2 regions of the Arthrobacter sp. SLBN-100 genome follow, and region 2 is predicted to be linked to the other one. Evidence: riboswitches for the same ligand, from Rfam matches in the RefSeq annotation. Region 2 holds a riboswitch; the other holds the start of a gene.
What was found. A riboswitch is a leader RNA that binds a small molecule or an ion and turns the genes downstream of it on or off. The one in region 2 is predicted to bind S-adenosylmethionine.
Positions count from the first base shown of each region.

Region 1: it holds a riboswitch for S-adenosylmethionine, as region 2 does, so the genes downstream of both, FBY31_RS05915 (aminotransferase class V-fold PLP-dependent enzyme) here and FBY31_RS16615 (cobalamin-independent methionine synthase II family protein) in region 2, are expected to answer to the same signal.

Region 1 covers NZ_VFMY01000001.1:1,271,114-1,276,933, reverse strand. The annotation lists gene FBY31_RS05925 (metal-dependent transcriptional regulator) at 1-506, opposite strand, end outside; gene FBY31_RS05920 (class I SAM-dependent methyltransferase) at 537-1,295, opposite strand; gene FBY31_RS05915 (aminotransferase class V-fold PLP-dependent enzyme) at 1,355-2,788, opposite strand; SAM riboswitch class IV at 2,826-2,939, opposite strand; gene hisN (histidinol-phosphatase) at 3,098-3,910, opposite strand; gene rsgA (ribosome small subunit-dependent GTPase A) at 3,959-5,074, opposite strand; gene aroA (3-phosphoshikimate 1-carboxyvinyltransferase) at 5,058-5,820, opposite strand, start outside.
Region 2 covers NZ_VFMY01000001.1:3,589,159-3,594,978, reverse strand. The annotation lists gene FBY31_RS16625 (adenylosuccinate synthase) at 206-1,495, opposite strand; gene FBY31_RS16620 (M14 family zinc carboxypeptidase) at 1,746-2,807, opposite strand; SAM riboswitch class I at 3,029-3,136, shown strand; gene FBY31_RS16615 (cobalamin-independent methionine synthase II family protein) at 3,146-4,354, shown strand; gene FBY31_RS16610 (uracil-DNA glycosylase) at 4,565-5,194, shown strand; gene FBY31_RS16605 (DUF3151 domain-containing protein) at 5,378-5,800, opposite strand; gene fbaA (class II fructose-bisphosphate aldolase) at 5,803-5,820, opposite strand, start outside.

The DNA.
Region 1 (5,820 bases), 2.3 Mb from region 2:
GGGTTTTCGTCGCTGATGCGGGTGATCCTGCCGGTGTGCCCCTGGTCCAGCTCACCCATCAGGTGGGCGCGGGGCATCAGGACTGTGCCTTCGGCTGTGGGGATCGGGTCACCGTGGGGATCGCGCTGCGGGTCGCCAAGCTTGGTGGCAACTCGTTCGATGAACGTGTCCGAGACGGCGTGCTCCAGGAGTTCGGCTTCGTCGTGGACCTCGTCCCAGCTGTAGCCCAGCTGCTGGACCAGGTAGGTCTCGATCAGGCGGTGGCGCCGCACCATGGACAGGGCCAGCCGAATGCCCTGGTCCGTCAGGGTGATGGCGCTGTAGGGCTGATGGTCCACCAGGCCCTGGTCCTTGAGCTTCCGGACCATCTCGGACACCGAGGAATTGGCCACCCCGAGGCGCTGGGCCAGCTGGGAGGACGTGATGGGCTTGTCCTGCCATTCGGTGAAGGAGTAGATGACCTTGACGTAGTCCTCGATGGAGGAGGAGGGCGCGCTGGTCTTCACAGCACCAAGCCTACCGGTTAACCGCCCCCGCTATGCTTTGGTGGCCCGCCAGGTAAGCGTGAGATAGGGCAGTTCCAGCTCTTCATCGAGGCTGTGGCCCAGGTGGTCGTGCAGATACCAGTCAAGGTTGGCCAGCACCTTTGCGCGGGTAGTTTCGCCGGCCCGCAGGTAGTAGCTCCGCGACTTCGTCAGTTCCACGAGATCGGTGGTGGTGACGCGGTCCTGCCAACGCGTCACGTGGCCCTCAAGGTCCCTGAACTCCGGCCCAACCTGCGGCCGGGAACCTGGCTTGTAAACGTCTCCGGCATGCATGATCCGGGAAAGCCGGTGAACCCAGGGAACCGAGGTGTCCAGCTGGTTCCAGACCAGGCCCAGCGTTCCGTGCGGACGCAGGACGCGCGCAAGTTCGGTGCTTGCCGCGGGGGCGTCACACCAGTGCCAGGCCTGGGCAACGCTCACGACGTCGAAGGCAGCCGCGGGCAGGCCGGTGTCCTCGGCGGTGGCCTGCACAGCCGTGGCCGCGGGATAGTGCGCGCGTAACTGTTCGAGCATGTCCGCAGAAGGGTCCACCGCGGTGACCGTCAGTCCCATACCAAGCAGGAGTTCGGTGAATTTGCCGGTGCCGGCACCGGCGTCCAGTGCATCGCGGGCCGCGGCGGGGACCAGCCAGCGTGCTGATTCTTCCGGATAGCCCGGGCGGACCCGCTGGTAGTGCCGGCCACCGTCCTGGAAGCTCTGGCCGAGCTCCCGGCGCCGTCCGTGATCAAGTCTGGGGCCACCCCGTACCACTTGTGGCCTCCTTCGCCTGATGCCCTTGGGTATCCTTTGAATCTACCCCAAGCGCCGCTTTAGTCGTCGAGACAGGGAGCGGCCCCGGCAGTTCCCGGAGTGTTGGGTGCCCAGTGCGGGTACGTCCGTGTGTCGTTTGCGGGAACCCAGCGCCCGGCGTCCACCACGTAGTCCCAGCCCAGCCCCTTGCTGCGCAGAGCCGCAATGCCGGCCAGGAGCCGTTCGGCGTCCTCCAGGCGGGAGCCGACGCCAAAGCTGGCACGGAGGGATCCGGAGGGCAGGCCCAGGCGCTTCAGGAGCGGGTGGGCGCAAAAGCGGCCGTCGCGCAGGCCCACGCCGTGCTCGGCGGACAGGTAGGCCGCCACCAGCCCGGCGTCGTAGCCCTCCACGGAGAAGTTGACCACTCCAATGGTGTCCGTATCCGGATTGGTGTCCTTGAAGATCTGGTGGACGGTCACACCGTCGATTTCCTGCAGGCCTTCCACCAGGAAGGAACGGATGGCGGATTCATGGGCGTGCCACTGATCCTGGTCCAGCCCGGCGATCACCTGTGTGGCGCGGGCCAGCGTGGCGGCGCCGAGGACGTTGGGTGAGCCGCCCTCATGGCGGGCCGGGCCGGTGGCCCAGCTGACGCCGTCGAGCCTTGCTTCCTTGACGGCGCCGCCGCCGGCAAGGTGCGGCGTTCCCGCGTCGAGCCAGTCCGTGCGGCCCACCAGCACGCCGGCACCGAAAGGTGCGTACAGCTTGTGGCCGGAGAAGGCGAGGTAGTCGACGTCGTCCGCTGCAATATCCACGCGGCGGTGCGGTGCAAGCTGGGCCGCGTCCACCACGATCCGTGCGCCGTGTTCGTGGGCCAGCGCGGCCAGGGAGCGGATGGGAAGGATCTCGCCGGTGACGTTCGACGCGCCGGTGACGGCGAGCAGGCTCACGCCGCCCTGCTTCAGCTCCGCCCGGATGGCTTCGATGGTGCCGGCGATGGTGTCGGCGGCAACGATGCTGCGGTGCGGGACGCCCTGCCACGGCAGCAGGTTGGCGTGGTGCTCGATGTCGAGGTAGAGGACGTCGCCGTCCGGGCGTCCGTCCGTTGCAGGCAGGCAGCCGGCCAGCAGGTTAAGCGAATCGGTGGTGTTCCGGGTGAAGATCACGGAGTCACCGGCGCGGCCGCCCACGAACTCACGGACAATGTTGCGCGCGTTTTCGTAGACTGAGGTGCTGATCTGGGACGCGTAGCCGGCGCCGCGGTGGACGCTGGCGTAGAACGGAAGGATCTCGTTCAGGTATGCCGAGACCACCGAGAGCGCAGGAGCCGAGGCGCCGTAGTCAAGGTTTGCGTAACGGACGTGGCCGCCGTGGATCAGCGGCGCCTGGATTTCGGCGCCGGTGACGGCAGCGAGCGGACGGCCGGCGGCGGCATGGCGGGCATCAAAAATGGTTCCAGGCGTGGCAGCAACAGAAGCAGCAGTGGCGTTGGGGGAGACGGTGGCAGTTGTCACAGAGACCTCACTTCGAAAAAGGACTCCCTCTGCCGGGAATCCGCGCTTGCCGCATCCGTTCCGGACCGGCCTGGTCGTCACCCGGGGCACCCCACCGCGGTTGGAGGGTTGCCGGCCAGCAAACCGGGGTTTAGCGCTGGCACTCGTGACCTGGTTAAGAGCGTAAGACATGGCGCAGGAAGGTTTGAAGCCGGCATGAATGTTAAGCGCTTTGTTACGCCGCGGCTGAAAAGGGCCTTTTTGCCGAACAAACGACGGCAGGTGCCTCCTTGTGGGGGCACCCGCCGCTGTTTGTTCGGTGGAACTGGTTTAAAGGAGGTCGTCCAGGTCCGGATTCAACCTGCGGAGCACCTCGGAGTGCAGGATGGAGTTGGTGGCCAGCGCATTGCCGCCAAAGGGCCCGTCCTCGCCTTCCAAGGACGTGAAGCGCCCTCCTGCTTCCACCACGATCGGCACCAGGGCAGCCATGTCATAAAGGTTCAGTTCAGGTTCGCAGGCGATGTCCACTGAGCCTTCGGCCACCATGCAGTAGGACCAGAAGTCGCCGTACGCCCGGGTCCGCCACACGTCCTCGGTGAGGCCCAGAAAGTTGTCAAGATTGCCGCGTTCCTTCCAGCCGCCCAGGCTGGAATAGGAAAGGGAGGCGTCGGAGAGCTTGGAGACGTTGGACACCCGCAGCCGCGTGGCCGCGGCGAGGGAACGGCCCATGTAGGCCCCCATGCCCTTGGCCGCCCACCAGCGCTTGCCCAGGGCGGGTGCACTGACCACACCCACCACCGGCTCGCCTTCGTCCACCAGCGCGATCAGGGTGGCCCAGACCGGGACGCCGCGGACAAAGTTCTTGGTGCCGTCGATGGGATCGATAATCCAGCGCCGCGACCCGTGGCCGGTACTGCCGAACTCCTCGCCCAGCACGGCGTCGCGCGGGCGGGAACGGGAAAGCTGGCCGCGAATGGCTTCTTCGGCAGCCTTGTCCGCGTCGGTAACCGGCGTCAGGTCAGGCTTGGTCTCCACCTGGAGGTCCAGGGCCTTGAAGCGGCCCATGGTCTGGTCATCCACCGAGTCGGCCAGGACATGGGCCAGGCGCAGGTCATCGTTGTAGCTTGAAGCGGGTTGGATCATGGTTCCAAACTACCGTCTGCGCGCGGTTCTGCTGGGAGATCGGCGTTGTCAGTTGACGCTGCCAAGCTCCTTGGTCTCCTGGGCCTCCATCCGGGGGTCGGTGCCGAGGAGCCGCCGCAGGGAGGCCAGCCGGGCTTCTCCGGTGGCTCCGGCATGCCCGCCGGACACCCAGGCGTCCAGGCCGCAGTTCACGGCGTTAGTGGTGTGCTTGCAGCCCCGCTCGCAGTCTTCAATGCCGGGGGAGAGGTCCGGGAAGGACCGCAGGATCCGGTCCGGGTCCACGTGGGCCAGGCCGAATGAGCGGATGCCGGGGGTGTCGATGATCCAGCTGCCTGCCGGTGCATCCGCAAGCCTCAGCGCCAGGGCGGACGACGACGTGTGGCGGCCCCGGCCCGTCACCGCGTTAACCCCGCCGGTGGCACGCTCGGCCCCGGTCAGCGCGTTCACCATGGTGGACTTGCCCACGCCCGAGTGCCCCAGCATCACCGTGACTTTTCCGCCCAGGTAGCCCCGAAGTTCCGCCACCGCTTCGCCGTCCAGGCGGGCCGACAGTCCGTCATCCGAGCGGGCGTCGATGCCCGAAGCGCTGGAATCCGCTGTCCGGCTGATGATCACGGGGAAGTCCAGGTGCTTGTAATTGGCCAACAGCTCCGCCGGATCCTTGACATCGGCCTTGGTGACCAGCAGGATGGGCTCGATCCCGGCGTCGTACGCAGCCACCAGGGCGCGGTCGATGAAGCCGGTGCGCGGTTCCGGGTTGGCGGCAGCCACCACAATCACCAGCTGGTCGGCGTTGGCCACCACCGCCCGTTCCACTGGATCGGTATCGTCGGCGCTGCGCCTGAGGAGGGTCTTGCGGTCCTGGATCTTTACCAGCCGGGCCAGGGTGTTCGGGTCCCCGGAAACGTCTCCCACGAGCGACACAAAATCACCGGCCACCACGGGGTTCCGGCGCAGCTCGCGTGCCCGGGCGGCAATGACAACGCGCTCGTTGCCGGAGTCTTCACCCACCACTGCCGTGTACCGGCCGCGGTCAACGGTGACGATCCGGCCGGTGACGGCGTCGTCGTGGCTTGGCCGGTCCTTCGTGCGGGGCCTGGAGCCTTTTTTGCTGGGCCGGATGCGGACATCCGACTCGTCCCAGGAGTCAGTGCTCCGCGCCACCGGTTGAACCTTCCGCCCCAGTACCGGTGGAGCCCGTCTGGGCCAGCATGTCCGCCCACAGCCGGGGAAAGTCCGGCATGGTCTTGGCGGTGGTGGCGATGTCCTCCACCTGGACCCCCTCCACAGCCAGGCCAAGGATGGCTCCGGCGGTGGCCATGCGGTGGTCCGCATAACTGTGCACAACGCCGGCGTGCAGCCTGGCAGGCCGGATCACCAGGCCGTCGCTGGTCTCCTCGGCGTCGCCGCCCAGGCGGTTGATCTCGGTGACAAGGGCTGCCAGCCGGTCCGTCTCGTGCCCGCGCAGGTGCGCGATTCCGGTGAGCCGGGAGGGGCCGGTGGCCAGGGCGCAGAGTGCGGCCACTGTGGGGGCCAGTTCGCTGGTGTCCGCGAAATCCGCGCCCTTGATTTCCGCTCCGCCGGTGACGGTGAGGACGCCGTCGCGCAGGCTGACGTCGGCCCCCATCTCGGCCAGGATGCTGCGCCAGAGATCCCCTACCTGCTGCGTCTGTTCCGGCCAGCCTGGAATCCGGACGGTTCCGCCGGAGGCCAGGGCCGCGGCCAGGAATGGCCCGGCGTTGGAGAGGTCCTGCTCGATCCGCTGATCGAAGGCTCGGATGGGCCCGGGAGCAACCACCCAGTGGTTCGGGACTGAATCGTCAACCACAACGCCGGCGCCCCGCAGGACGGCAACCGTCATATTGATGTGGTCCAGGCTTGGCACCGGTTTGCCGACATGCTCCAGGTGC
Region 2 (5,820 bases):
CGGGCGCATCACTGCCCCTTATTCCCGCGGGTCTGGTCGAACAATTGGTGATCGGATCACCGGGTTGTACCAAAGAGTCTCGCCGGTAGGCATGCGACCCGCAAGACCCAAGGCGTTAACCCCATGTAAATTGCTGTAATTTCCCCGGACAACACAAGCGGCGGGCCACCTTTGAAGGTGGCCCGCCCGCGTCGTAATTCCTGCGTCAGTCGTTGATGAGGTCGTTCACCACAATGGTCTGGTCCCGGTCCGGACCAACCCCGATCGCGGAGAAACGCGTGCCGGACAGCTTTTCCAGGGCCAGCACGTAGTTCCGGGCATTCTCCGGGAGGTCCGCCAGTGTGCGCGCCCCGGTAATGTCCTCGGTCCAGCCCTCGAAGTACTCGAAGATGGGCACGGCGTGGTGGAACTCGGTCTGCGTCATGGGCATCTCATCGTGGCGTACACCGTCCACATCGTAGGCTACGCATACGGGGATCTGCTCGATGCCGGTGAGCACATCCAGCTTGGTGACAAAGTAGTCCGTGAAGCCGTTGACGCGGGAGGCGTGACGTGCCAGGACGGCGTCGTACCAGCCGCAGCGGCGGGGCCTGCCGGTGTTGACGCCGAATTCGCCGCCGGTCTTTTGCAGGTACACGCCCATCTCATCGAACAGTTCCGTGGGGAACGGTCCGGCGCCAACGCGGGTGGTGTACGCCTTGATGATGCCGATGGAGCGCGAGATGCGGGTGGGGCCGATGCCCGAGCCCACGGAGGCGCCGCCGGCGGTGGGGTTGGAGGAGGTCACGAACGGGTAGGTCCCGTGGTCCACGTCCAGGAAGGTGGCCTGGCCGCCTTCCATGAGTACTACCTTGCCCTCGTCCAGGGCCGAGTTCAGCACCAGGGTGCTGTCGATGACCAGCGGGCGGAGACGCTCTGCGAAGGACAGGAAGTACTCCACGATCTCGTCCACCACCACGCCACGCCGGTTGTAGATCTTGACCAGGAGTTCGTTCTTCTGCCGCAGCGAGCCTTCCACCTTCTGGCGGAGGATTGACTCGTCAAAGACGTCCTGGACGCGGATGCCCAGCCGGGCCACCTTGTCCATGTATGCGGGGCCGATGCCGCGGCCGGTGGTTCCGATGGCGCGGCTGCCGAGGTAGCGCTCCGTCACCTTGTCCAGCACCTGGTGGTACGGGGCCACGAGGTGGGCGTTGGCGGAGACGCGGAGCTTTGAGGTGTCGGCGCCGCGCGCCTGGAGGCCCTCAATCTCCTGGAAGAGTGCCTCGAGGTTTACCACGCAGCCGTTGCCGATAATGGGGACGGCGTTGGGGCTGAGGATGCCTGCCGGAAGCAGCTTGAGTTCGTATTTTTCACCGCCTACGACGACGGTGTGCCCGGCGTTGTTGCCGCCGTTGGGTTTGACGACGTAGTCAACGCGGCCGCCCAGCAGGTCGGTCGCTTTGCCTTTTCCTTCGTCGCCCCACTGGGCTCCTACGATCACAATTGCTGGCATGGGATCCTCCCCCATTCGTTCGGGCTGCCGGGCCCGGCCACAAACGTGGCGGCCCTGTACAGCGCCGTTCATGAGAATGCCCCGAATCGACCGGCCTTCGCTGGTCCGCGGGGCAGCACAGCGATGCAAGAGTTCCGGGGCCCTTACCACCCAAGTTTAGCCGATAGGGGACTTCGTCCACCCGTTGGCCCGCCGCGGCCCGTCTTGCGGAGTAAAAGGACTCCAGGGCCGCGGCGGACGGCAACGCCTGCTACTCGCCGTCGGCCTCCTCGCCCGGGCGGGAGGTCTGGGTGGCGAGGCTGTCCCAGAAGGAGGTGTCGGCGTCGGCAATTGACCCGTCGGCAATGGCTGCGGCCGTGGCGGTCAGCGTGGTCACCGTCTGCTTGATCAGGTACCCGTTGCTGCGCAGGCCCAGGGCGTACCCGTCCAGGTAGTGGTCTGACATGCCGCGCATTTCAAACAGCAGGGTTGCGATGCCGTATTCGACCGCGATGCCGTTGCGGCTGATGGTTTCGGCACTGCCGCCCACGTACTTGCCAAGGTGGCCCCAGCCGGTGGAGTCGACGTTGCGGAACACCACAGCGCCCAGCTGCTTGGACTTCTCCACAACGGCCGGGTCGGCGTTGGGGGTGGTGGGGTACAGGATTGAGCCGGATACAAGCTCTCCATCACGTTGGCTGCGGGTGCCCTGGTGGTGCAGGTCGATCATGTAGTCGATCCGGTACTTGCGCATCACGTTGTTGTGCAGCGCCTGGGTTTCCGGCTGGATTTTCTCCACATGGTCACGGTTGAGGTCCACCTCTTCAGCGTTGTAGCGGGTCATGTTGCGCTCACCCTTGGCCTGGTAGCCGTCCAGGGAGAAGTTCACATCACCCATGGCACCGTCTGCGTTCAGCATGGGAACGATGAGGATGTTCGCGCCGTCAAGGACGCCCCCTGACTTGCCGGTGCCGAGGTGCTTGACGAATTCCAAGGCGCCTTCGGTAGTGAGCTGTTCATTGCCGTGCTGCTGCGTCAGGTAAAGGATGGTGGGTTTGGCCGGATCGGAGATGTACTTGACCAGGTGGATGTCGCGGCCCTTCACCGTCTGCCCGATGACCTCCAGCTCCATCGCCGGCTGGCGGGCGTCCTGGTCTTTGAGGAACGAAACCATCTGGTCATAAGTGGCCAGCTTCGAGGTGGTGATCTGGCCGTTCCCGTCGTAATTGGGGCCTTCGCCTACGGCCATCGCCGGTGCGGGTGCTGTCACTGCTGCCACTGCCAGGGCTCCGGAAACGGCCAGGGTCCTGAAAGTTGCCAGGGTTTTTCTCACGGTGCGTTACCTCTTTCGAGTGCATTGGGTGCGTCCAGTCCGCCATGTCCCCCATTGCGGCCTGTGACAAGAGCCAACCAAGCTAAACGAAACCTGTCAATGCATATAACAGGAGTGCGTATCCAGTTATTACGGTCCGGAAAGTACGTCCGCCTCCCCTGACGTGCGAAACAATCCGGACCGGATTTGCTCCCGGGAAGTCTTTGGAATTAAGTGAGAGTGAACCATCCGGAGCGGCCGAGAGACCTGGATCGTTGACGCCGCAGCAACCCCGCTGATTTGCAGCTACCACCTGCCTGCGAAGGTGCTACTGCCAGGACCGATGGAAAGGAATTCCAGTGTCCCTCAATACAGACCACATCCGCGTCACCCATGCAGGATCTTTGCCCCGCACACCTGAGCTGATTGCCGCCAACGCCGCCAAGGAGCAGGAGGGCATCACCACTGGATTCCTTGACCTGCTGGAAGCCTCAGTGGCGGACGTGGTGCAGCGCCAGAAGGACTTGGGCATCGATATCGCCAACGACGGCGAATATGGGCACACGATGTCCAGTTCCGTTGACTACGGGGCTTGGTGGAACTACTCCTTCGCCCGGCTTGGCGGCCTCGAAGCGACGGACGTGGACCGTTGGGCTGATACCCAGGTGCGCCGGTCCTCCCCCGGGAACATTGTCCTGACCTCCTTCCCGGACCGTCGTGACCGGCAGAAGTTCAACGATGCCTACAATGACCCGTCCGCCGGCATCCTGGCTCACCGCAAGAGCGTTTCCCAGCCCAAGATCGCAGGGCCCCTCACCTACACCGGGCACGACCTGGTAGCCTCCGACGTCAAGAACCTGAAGAGCGGGCTGGCCGCCGCAGGGCTGTCCGAGGGCTTTGTGGCCTCGCTCTCCCCCGGGTCCTGCGCACGGGTTGCCAATGAGTACTACAAGACCGACGAGGAACTGCTGTACGCATGCGCCGACGCCATGCGTGAGGAATACAAGGCTATTATCGATGCCGGACTCACGGTCCAGCTCGATGATCCGTCACTTGCCGAAAGCTGGGACCAGATCAACCCTGAGCCTGCTCTTGGTGACTACCTGAAGTTCATCCAGCTGCGGGTGGAGGCCACCAACTGGGCGCTGCGTGACCTCCCGCAGGAGCAGATCCGGCTGCACGTGTGCTGGGGCTCCTGGCACGGACCGCACACCACGGACATTCCCTTCGCGGACATCCTCGGATCAGTGCTGCAGGTCAACGCCGGCGGCTACTCCTTCGAGGCCGCCAACGTCCGTCACGAACACGAGTGGCGGGTCTGGGAGGACACCAAGCTCCCCGAGGGCAAGGTCATCATTCCCGGCGTCGTTTCGCACGCCACCAACGTGGTGGAGCACCCCGACCTGGTGGCAGACCGGATTGTCCGCTTCGCGGAGGTGGTGGGCCGGGAGAACATCATCGCGTCCACCGACTGCGGCCTGGGCGGCAGGGTGCACCCGCAGATCGCTTTCGCCAAGCTGGAAGCATTGGGCGAGGGTGCGCGCCGGGCCACCAAGCGCCTCTGGTAGCCGGCAACAGCACACCGGACCCGCCGGTTCCGTGCCCCGCTTGGATCGGGTGCGCGGGACCGGCGTTTCGTTTTGCGCGGCTTGCTAAACTGGTAAAGGCCGACCAGGAATCGGTCCGCCCCATTTCAACCACCTCGGATCTGTTGCGCCATCGTGCGCCCATTTTCGCGGTGGCAGCAACACCAATCCCCGCAGGAGACCCAGCCCTACATGACAGCCCTGGCACCCGAATCTTTCCATGAGCAGCTTCTGAACCGCCGCTACGAACCCAATGTTGCAGCCGTCAACGAACTGTGCGATTCCCTGCAGGAGGCCAAGCCCGGCACGGCAGTGCCCTACGTAGACCCCATGCACGACGTCGACGAGTGCCGGATCATCAGCCTGTACTCGAACATCGGCGAGGCCGATAAGTCCGGTTTCATCACGGCCGGGGACCACGACGCCGCCACCCGGATGCTCGGAATCCAGTGGAAGCTGGGGCTTCGCCCGGAGTACGTGATGCCCTGGAACGTCCACCCCTGGCACATCCCCGGGGAGCCGAACGGGAAGTTCACCCCGGACCAGGTGTCCGCCGGCCTGAAGCCGCTGCTTAAGTTCCTGGCCCTGGTCCCCCGGGCTTCCGTGATCGTAGCGCACGGCACGGAAGCCAACCGCCTGGCGAACCTGCTGCTGAAGACCGAAGTTCCGCTGCTCTGGCGCCGCGGCCTGAAGACCTACAAGGTGCGCTCCCTCAGCGGCCGCGCCTTCGCAGGTTCGCCCGCCCGCCAGGAGGAATACCTCGAGGCCATGCGCGTGGCTTACGCCGACGCCATGGCACGCACCGGGCTCCAGAAGGCATAGCCATACGCTGGTTGAGCTCGCCGAAATCAGGTTTCGACAGGCTCAACCACCGCTTAGGGAACGACGGCGGGCGGTCACCTTTTCGAAAGGCGACCGCCCGCCGTCGCACTTTAACCCAAGGCGGGGTCACTTTCAGCCCAATCCGGCGGCCGGAGAGGGCGGAAAGTGACCCCGCGTTGCTGTTTACTGACCTTCGATGGCTGCTTTGGCTGCCGGGTCGGAGTCGTTCAGGAACTTCTCGATCCGCTCCGGCTCCTCGGCCTCGCCGATGGCTGCGGATGCCCGGCCCAGGGAGTACAGCGCCCGCAGGAAGCCGCGGTTGGGCTCGTGCTCCCAAGGGATCGGGCCGACGCCACGCCAGCCGTTGCGGCGCAGCGAGTCCAGTCCCCGGTGGTAGCCCACCCGGGAGTAGGCGTAGGAGTCAATGGTGCGCCCCTCCGCCCAGGCCTCTTCCGCGAGCAGGGCCCAGAGCAGCGAGGATGTGGGGTGCCTGGCTACGAGATCCAGGGGCTCCTGGCCCGCTTCCAGCTGCTGGTTGACCTCAGTCTCGGCAGGCAGGAGCGTGGGCTCGGGGCCCATAAGGTTCCGGCGGAACTCGTCGGACATTCCTAGAAGGTCTTTCCGGC